Regions from separate parts of the Marinococcus halophilus genome, predicted to be linked through region 1. Evidence: riboswitches for the same ligand, from Rfam matches in the RefSeq annotation. Region 1 holds a riboswitch; the other holds the start of a gene.
What was found. A riboswitch is a leader RNA that binds a small molecule or an ion and turns the genes downstream of it on or off. The one in region 1 is predicted to bind S-adenosylmethionine.
Positions count from the first base shown of each region.

Region 2: it holds a riboswitch for S-adenosylmethionine, as region 1 does, so the genes downstream of both, B5066_RS14470 (methionine biosynthesis PLP-dependent protein) here and metK (methionine adenosyltransferase) in region 1, are expected to answer to the same signal.

Region 1 is NZ_FVZD01000006.1:602,428-607,129, reverse strand. Features, by position in the region: gene B5066_RS09250 (sigma-54 interaction domain-containing protein) at 1-232, opposite strand, end outside; gene putP (sodium/proline symporter PutP) at 643-2,124, shown strand; gene metK (methionine adenosyltransferase) at 2,178-3,392, opposite strand; SAM riboswitch class I at 3,545-3,652, opposite strand; gene B5066_RS09235 (thiol-disulfide oxidoreductase DCC family protein) at 3,700-4,095, opposite strand; gene pckA (phosphoenolpyruvate carboxykinase (ATP)) at 4,274-4,702, shown strand, end outside.
Region 2 is NZ_FVZD01000006.1:1,667,810-1,672,511, forward strand. Features, by position in the region: gene B5066_RS14465 (bifunctional homocysteine S-methyltransferase/methylenetetrahydrofolate reductase) at 1-582, opposite strand, end outside; gene B5066_RS14470 (methionine biosynthesis PLP-dependent protein) at 609-1,712, opposite strand; SAM riboswitch class I at 1,805-1,911, opposite strand; gene B5066_RS16850 (hypothetical protein) at 1,970-2,134, opposite strand; gene prsW (glutamic-type intramembrane protease PrsW) at 2,158-2,805, opposite strand; gene B5066_RS14480 (asparaginase) at 2,908-3,882, shown strand; gene B5066_RS14485 (YpdA family putative bacillithiol disulfide reductase) at 3,918-4,702, opposite strand, start outside.

The sequences.
Region 1 (4,702 bases):
CCTGAAGCAGCCTGCTGTCCTGTTCATGCTCGAAAAGAAAAACATCCATCATGCCTTTGTTGTCAAAGTCTTCATATGTCATGGATTCAATTTCGCGCATTTTATCATTATAAATAATTAAATTTTCATCTACATCAATGACACGAATCCCCTGATCCATTTTCACCATTAAATGATCAAATACATCGTTCAGTTCAGGATAGGATAAAGACTTTGTTCCTTGGTATCCCATAGGCCCACCCTCTTTATAATTTATTCTTGCTTTGATTTTATCATGAAGTGTGGAAGCTTCGTACGTAAATCCCGAAACTTGGGAGTGCAAAATTTTGCACTATATGCTTCTTAATTTTTCTGATTATGGTTCTATCCGGAGAAGTATTCAATTATAATAGATATTTCCGTTGATTTTCAGCATCGTTTTTTCATCATTTTTCTTCTGCCCCGCCTCCCGGCTTTGTTCGTGTCTGCCGAAGTTAAGAATATTGGCACTATTCTTGCAACATATAAAAGTACATTCAAGAGGAGGTGTACTGAATGGAAGGAATAACACTACTCACATGGCTGCTAATATTAATACCTATGCCGCTTACTGTAGTTTTAGCAGCAATCAGTTATGTTAAATCAAAAAAGGAGACCACCTAAATGGATATTTCCGTACCTACAATTGTGACATTTATCGTTTACCTTGCTGTAATGCTTGGTATTGGTTTTTTATTCTACAAGCTGACCAATAACCTTTCGGATTACGTTTTAGGCGGACGTAAATTAAACGGCCCTGTGGCTGCACTCAGTGCCGGAGCGTCCGATATGAGCAGCTGGCTTCTGCTCGGCCTGCCCGGTGCCATGTATCTGGGCGGGATGAGTGAAATATGGCTGCCTATCGGCCTTACCATTGGCGCTTATTTAAACTGGCAGTTTCAGGCGAGACGACTGCGCAGATACACAATCATCGCCAATGATTCGATTACGATACCCGATTTTCTAGAAAACCGGTTCCATGATAAAACCAAAGCACTGCGTATCGTTTCGGCATTATTTATACTTATTTTCTTTACCGTTTATACTTCCTCCGGCCTGGTCGGCGGCGCCACTCTGTTCGTCAGCTCTTTCGGTCTTTCCTACCAGGCAGCTCTTTGGATCGGCGGCGCTGTTATTATTACCTATACATTCCTTGGCGGCTTTATGGCCGTCAGCTGGACGGACTTTCTTCAGGGGACTCTTATGTTTTTGGCTCTCGTCGCTGTTCCGATCGCCGCCGTCATTGAAATTGGCGGCTGGGAGAATTCTGTTCAGACTGCAGCCTCCATTAATCCGGAGGCGTTAAGTGCGTTTACGAATGTGAGCGTTATTTCAGTCGTTTCCCTGCTCGCCTGGGGGCTTGGCTATTTTGGGCAGCCGCATATTATTACGAGGTTTATGGCGATCCGTTCCGAAAAAGAAATTCCAATGGCCCGGCTGGTAGGTATGAGCTGGATGGTTATTTCTCTTCTCGGTGCTATTTTCACAGGGTTTATCGGCATTGCTTACTTTTCAGGGGACGCCCAGCTCGGGGAAGGCAACCAGGAGACAGTGTTTATACTGTTTACCCAGGTACTGTTTAACCCATGGGTTTCCGGGGTACTGCTCGCTGCGATACTTGCTGCTATTATGAGCACGGTGGACTCCCAGCTGCTCGTATCTTCAAGTGCCCTCGCGGAGGACTTTTATAAAGGCCTGCTCCGGCCGCATGCCTCTGACCGGGAGCTTGTCTGGGTGGGAAGATTCGGCGTTATTGCCATCGCTCTCGTTGCTCTGCTGCTTGCCTCCACTCCCGGCAGCACGGTGCTTGAACTCGTGAGTTATGCCTGGGCCGGATTTGGTGCTGTGTTCGGGCCTGCGATGCTTTTCTCCCTTTTCTGGCGCCGTACGAGCAAGTGGGGAATTCTTGCCGGCATGATTGCCGGCGGGGCAACTGTGATCATCTGGGTCCAGCTTACCGGCGGCCTGTTTGATCTATACGAGATCGTACCGGGCTTTTTGATCAATGTTCTAATCATCATTGCAGTCAGCCTGCTCGGACCGAAGCCTTCAGACAAAATTAAAACTGAATTTGATTCTGTCAGCACGTATAAGGAAAAAAGCTGAAAAACTAAAAAATACCCGCTTCCTGAATAAAACAGGAGCGGGTATTTTTGCAGTTATTGTTGTTTTTCAGTGAACGCCTGTTCCTGAAGCGCTGCTGCTTTATCCGTGCGTTCCCACGGAAGGTCAACATCATGGCGTCCAAAGTGACCGTAAGCAGCTGTCTGCCTGTAAATCGGCCGGCGGAGATTGAGCATTTTGATAATGCCGGCCGGGCGCAGATCAAAATGCTCATTAGCGAGCTTTACGAGCACCTCTTCTGAGACTTTCCCTGTACCGAATGTGGCAATCGAAATGGAAACCGGCTGCGCCACGCCGATTGCATACGCAAGCTGAACCTCACATTTATCTGCAAGTCCTGCTGCAATAATGTTTTTTGCTACATAGCGCGCGGCATATGAAGCGGACCGGTCGACCTTTGTCGGGTCTTTGCCGGAAAACGCCCCGCCGCCGTGACGGGCATAGCCGCCATACGTATCAACGATAATTTTCCGTCCGGTAAGTCCGGCGTCCCCCTGCGGTCCGCCAATGACAAAACGGCCGGTTGGATTGATGAAATAATTGGTTTCAGCATCCAAAAGCTCTGCCGGCACGACCGGCTCGATAACGTATTTATGCATATCCTCTTCAATCTGGGCTAGCGTTACCTCATCGGAATGCTGGGTGGAAATAACGATCGTTTCCACCCGAAGCGGTTTCCCGTCGTCTCCATATTCCACCGTTACTTGCGTCTTTCCGTCGGGACGCAGATACGAAAGATTACCATCTTTGCGAACTTTCGTTAACTGGCGTGCCAGCTTATGCGCAAGAGAAATCGGCAGGGGCATAAGCTCATCGGTTTCATTATCTGCATACCCAAACATCAAACCCTGGTCCCCCGCTCCGATTGATTCCAATTCGTCCTCGGTCATCGAGCCTTCACGAGTTTCAAGCGCTTCATCAACGCCCTGGGCAATGTCGGCTGACTGTTCATCTATTGACGTCAAAACTGAGCATGTTTCGTAATCAAAGCCGTATTTCGCCCGGGTATAGCCAATATCTTTCAAAGTTTCCCGGGCAATTTTGGGAATATCCACGTATGTAGATGTCGATATTTCACCTGCTACTAACACGAGCCCCGTGTTCACTACTGTTTCCGCTGCCACACGGGCATTCGGATCATCCTTTAAAATTGCATCTAAAATCGCATCGGAAATCTGGTCACATACTTTGTCCGGGTGTCCTTCTGTAACAGATTCCGACGTAAATAAACGTCGTCCAATTGTAGACACGCTGCTGCCTCCTTTTTAACTGCCTGCTACGGGTGTACTCTCCTATTCTCGGGGTAGACGAAAAGAAAACGGCAGTAGGCCGTTGTGTACAAGAAAAGCCCCTTGTCCCAAAAAAATTGAGGGAAAAGGAGCTGTCAGTTCAGCTTTTTCGCCTCTTATCTTTCAAGGCGCCTATCCGCCTCTCCAGGTTAGCACCTTTCCGTTCCCGGATGGTTGCTGGGCTTCTCAGGGACTGTCCCTCCACCTGCTCAGGATAAGAGTATCCGTTCGTACAAAATCGTAACGCAAACCCTATTTGATGTCAAACTTAGTGCCCTTCCCGCTGGCAGGTGCTGCTATCACAAAGGAAATGAAACCACTGGTACCGGTTTGTTGATACCGTGTGGTACAGCTTCCGGCCAAGCGCCTCTACTCCCGGCAGCAGAAACACTGCCTTTAACGGCTTTAATGCTGGAATAGTATAGCACAATTTTTTCACAGTAAAATATCCGGCATACACATACGTGCCATCTTCTACACTATGCATCTGCTCTTCAAGCGGCTCTCCTTTGAGCATCGGGTATTTTTCGAATAAATCCTCATCATATATAGATTTCCAATCTACTGTATCCGTTTTATCTATAGCTGAAAGATAAGTATGGAACCTGGTGCATAACGGACAGTCGCTATCGTAAAACACAATAAATTCCGATTGTTGTTCCATAATTTTCCCCTTTCCTTGCTTTCTTACGTCTTTTCCCTCTAAACACTGAAAATATTCATGAACTTTTTGCACAATAAGTATGTACTATTTAATTAATTGTGTTACACTATTTTATATTATATCCATCATTAATGATGAATAAATCCAACTTCCCCCCTCATTAAAGGAGTGATTGTTTATGAAGCCACCGTTCGCTTCCAAACCTGAAACGAATCTATTGAATGAAGCGCACGTCCAATGGAACCTCTCTGTCCCTGCGCTTGTGAAGCGCTCGCTGGCACTGCAGGAGGGGTCACTCACAGCTGAAGGCGCTCTTGCTGTGAAAACAGGCAAATATACCGGCCGCTCGCCAAAAGATAAGTATATTGTCGACGAGCCCGGCAGTTCTCCTTCTATTGACTGGGGAAATGTAAACAGGCCAATGTCCGAAGAAGTATTTAAACAACTTTACAACAAAGTGATGGCTCATTTAAACAATCAGAATGAAGTCTTCGCAAGTGATGCCCTTGCAGGTGCTGATCCAGACTATCAGCTTCCCGTCCAGGTCATTACCTCCTATGCCTGGCACCAATTGTTCGCACGGCAGCTGTTCATTCGCCCTGATGGA
Region 2 (4,702 bases), 1.1 Mb from region 1:
GCCGGCGTCCTCGAGCCGGCTGAAAGCTTCACTGATCTGCACCCCGCCGTGCATAACGCCAACGTCTCCAAGCGCCACCTGGGCGATAACCGGGATTTCTGCATCCTTACTCTGGATGTAGCGGACAACCTGCAGAAGCTCTGGCAGGTCATAGAACGTTTCAAGCAGCAGGCCGTCCACCGGCTCCGCCAAAAAGACATCCACTTGCTCCTGCAGCGCATTTCTCAAATATTCATCCGAATATTCACTTACCTGGACGCCTTTAATGCCTCCAACTGTAGCAAATACATACGCTGTTTCACCTGCTGCTTTTCTTGCAAGCTGCACGCCGGCACGGTTAATATCCAACACTTTATCTTCAAGCTCATAGCCTTCAAGCTTCACCCGGTTGGCAGCGTAAGTATTCGTTTGAAGGATATCTGCCCCGGCCTCTGCATATTCCCGGTGAGCGCGCTCCACAGTATCTGGACTGGTCAGGTTCATGGCTTCAAACGAACCCTTATAGCCTTTCTGATAAAGATACGTCCCCATTGCCCCGTCGCCGATCAAAATTGAGGAACTGAGTTTTTTGAGTACGTTCATAGCTTTGCCCCTCTCCTGGTTGTTAGTTACAGCGCCCTTAGCGCCTGCTCGAGATCCTCAATTAAATCGTCTTTATCTTCGATGCCGATGCTGAAACGAAGCAGCCGGTTATCTACGCCGTTGTTAACCCTTACTGCCTCTGGCATGTCGGCATGTGTCTGCGTGGCCGGATACGTGATAAAGCTTTCAACTCCGCCCAGGCTTTCTGCGAAAGTAATGATTTTTATATTTCGCAAAAACGAGTCCACCCACTCTTCGTTTTCGAGACGGAAGGAAAGCATGCCTCCCCGTCCGGAGTAAAGCACATCCGTTATCTTTTCATGGCGGCTGAGATACTCTGCGATCGCCTTCCCGTTTTCTGTATGCTGCTTCATGCGGAGCTTTAAGGTTTTCATACCGCGCATGAGCAGCCAGGAATCAAACGGGCTTAAAATTGTCCCCATGCCGTTCTGAAGCGCACCAATTTTTTCGGAGAGCTCGTCCACGTTGGATACAATCAGGCCGGCAATCAGATCATTATGCCCTCCTAAATATTTCGAGGCCGAGTGTACTACAATGTCAGCGCCTTCTTCGATTGGGCGCTGAAGTACCGGGGTATAAAACGTATTGTCTACAATAAGCCAGGCCCCGTGCTTTTTCGCGAGCAGTGACAGTTCCTTCAGATCCGCTTCCTGCATCAGCGGGTTCGTCGGTGTCTCAATAAACAGCGCCTTCGTTTTCCCGGTAATCAGCTGTTCGAATGCTTCAAGATCCCTCGGGTCACCGTATGTAACCGTCACGCCCCAGCGCCGCCATCCTTCTTCAAACAGACGGTACGTACCGCCGTAAATATCGCTTGTTGCAATCACTTCATCACCGGTTTCAAAGATCGCAAACAGCGTCTGAATAGCAGCCATCCCCGAGCTGAGAGCAAACCCCTGTTTACCTCCTTCGAGCGCGGCGATACCATTTTCGAGAAGATCTCTCGTCGGGTTCGCCGTCCGGGAATAGTCGTATCCCGTGGACTCTCCAATACCTGTATGTTTATACGCTGTGGAAAAATAAACAGGAGGGTTTATTGCACCGGTCCGCGGGTCGGAATTATTCCCCAGTTGTGCAAGGATGGTTTCTATCTGCAGTTGCTTTGACATGTCACAGCCCTCATTTCTCTAAAATTAATGCATTAAATGTACGAAAAGGCCTTCTTCCGTAGACAGAAGAAGACCTTGGCATGCAATACTTCTTCTCATCTCGCAAGCACAGCTTGCAGGAGTTAGCACCTGACCGCATCTTTTGCAGCTGGTTGCTGAGACTTCCAAGGGCCGATCCCTCCATCTCTCTTGATAAGAAACGTTATATGATTACTTTCCAAAGTACATGAAACGAATCGATATTGCAAGTCACCATTTTACTCCGGCGCAATATCAATATGCAGCTGGCTTTCATTGCCGCAGACACAGCGGCGAAAACCCGTTTCCATTTCCCCGTTGGTGTTCTTTCTGCCACGTAGAATATACTTTTCGCCGCATTTCGGGCAGCGGATAACAACGCGGTAGCGGCGGTCTTCTGACATAGTAGCTTCGTCCTTTCGAGTTGTTATTTCGCATTGGCTTTATTAGCCTTTGACAACGCAAACCACCATAAAAATAGCATGAACGGTATGAGATAATACAGAATATTGGCTAAAGAAGCACTTAATATATAATCATACAGCCCGTGAAAGATAAGCGGAATGGCAAGGGCAAGAAAAAAAGAGAATAACCTCCTGCCATGGCGAGAGGCGCGCTTAGCCGATACCGCATAATATCCCATGATCACCCCGAGGAGCGCATGAACCGTTACAGGCAGAAGAGCTCTTGTAACCGCTGTTTCAATGCCGTTTGCAATTAAGTACAAAATATTTTCGAGCGAAGCAAATCCAAGCGACAGGGAAAGTCCGTATATAACGCCATCATAAGTATTTTTAATCGGAGCAAAACGCAGCACAAATGTATATAAAAGGAAAAATTTAATTCCTTCCTCCAATACAGCGGCCTGAGTGTACTGGGCCGCGAAAAGCGGCATGCCTACTCCTTCTGTTTCGAGCGCGTGCTCGATTACAAGCACTGGAAACACGATCAGCACCCCGATGACAAACGCCCGGATGACCGGCAGCCTCCGCTCCACGTCCGCCCGGCGTTTTAATGTAAAATATAGCAGTAAAGCGACAGCCGGCGCCAGGGCCGCCATAATCAGTGCGATCACCTTTCGTTCTCACCCTCTCTTGTTAAACGTATCGTATCATGCTATGTTCAGATTCGTAAAAGAATAATGACAGTCCAGCAGAGCCGACGAGGAGGAATTGAAATGAAAAAAATACTAGTTATCCATACAGGCGGCACGATCGCCATGACCCAGACAGAAGAAAGCGGCGTCGAGCCAGGGCTTCATAATCCGTTAAGCCAATGGAGCCGCATTGCTAATCAAATTGCTGAAATTGTGACGAGCGATTTTCTACATCTCCCTTCCCCTCACATTACTCCGGAGCATATGCTTTCTTTGCACGAACATATGCTTGAAAAGCTGTCCGAAGATATATATGACGGGGTCGTCATTACTCACGGCACCGATACGCTTGAAGAAACCGCCTACGCACTTGATCTTTTTCATGACAAAGAGCTGCCGGTTGTCGTGACAGGCGCCATGCGTTCGAGTAATGAAATCAGCGCCGACGGTCCGCAAAACTTTCTAGCAGCGGTCCGTACTGCTGCAAGCGATAAAGCCCGCGGCATCGGCGTCCTCGTCGTTTTAAACGAAGAGATCCATTCTGCAAAAAACGTTACAAAAACCCATTCGTCCAACATCGCCACATTTCAGAGTCCGCAATACGGTCCGCTCGGCTTTGTAACGAACAATGAAATATTTATCCATCACTACCCGGCAAGCCGGGAGCATTTTTCACCGGTCCATCTGAACAAGAAGGTGCTCCTCTTAAAAATGGCAGCCGGCATGGATGCAGCTTTACTTTCCCCACTGCTCTACCAGCCTCTTGACGGAATCATTATCGAAGCGTTCGGCCAGGGGAACATTCCTCCAACTGTCGTGCCGCTGCTGGAGGATTCAATAGCCAAACAAGTTCCTGTAGTCCTGGTCTCCCGCTGCCATAGCGGTGTGGTCCAGGCTACCTACAGCTATGAAGGGGGAGGCTATCAGCTGAAGCGAAAGGGCGTTATTTTCACGAACGGTCTTAACGGCCAGAAAGCGCGTCTTAAGCTGCTCGCTGCTCTAGATGACCAACGGTCACTCGAGGAAATACGCGACTGCTTTGAGCATGTCGAATAAGGCGGATTAATTCATACTAAAAAGCCACTGGTTTGTTAAAACAAAGTGGCTTTTTTTCGTGCTATATCCTCCGCTATTTGTTCACCGTGAAAACGGCCGTTTTCAATAAATATTTCATTTGCTTCATCTCCGGCGGCAATAACACCGGCAATATAAATGTTTTCCCGGTTTGTTTCCATCGTTTCTTCGTCAAAGGAGGGACGGCCCGACTGTTCGTCAACAGCAATGCCAAGCTGGCGGAAAAAGGCCCGGGACGGGTGGTAGCCGGTCATGGCAAAAACAAAATCTGCCGCAACGGACCGCTCCCGTTCCTCCTGCTTGTATATAACCCGGTCCGGCTCAATGCGCACGACATCTGCTTCAAATTCCATACGGGCCGCACCACGCCGGACCATTGCCTGAAAATCCGGGAGAATCCATGGCTTGATGCTTTTGGAATATTCAGAGCCGCGGTAAAGCACTGTAACCTGAGCATTCACCTGCTCGAGGGCAAGAGCGGCATCCACAGCCGAATTTCTCCCGCCGATAATAACGACCTGCTGATTAAAATGGGGATGAGCTTCTTCAAAGTAGTGCTTTACGTGCGGCAAATTTTCCCCCGGCACGTTCATAGGATTAGGGTTATCGTAGTAGCCGGTGGCTATAATCACGTGCGAAGCTTCCCACTCCCGGGTCCTGCCCTGAAGTGTTTCGGTTTGCACCAGATAGCCGCTGCCCGTTTCCTGGATCTTTTGTACTTCCTCATAGTTATATATACGCAGTTTTTCCGCTTCCGCTACTTTCCGGTAATACACCAGAGCTTCCTGGCGCCGTGGCTTTC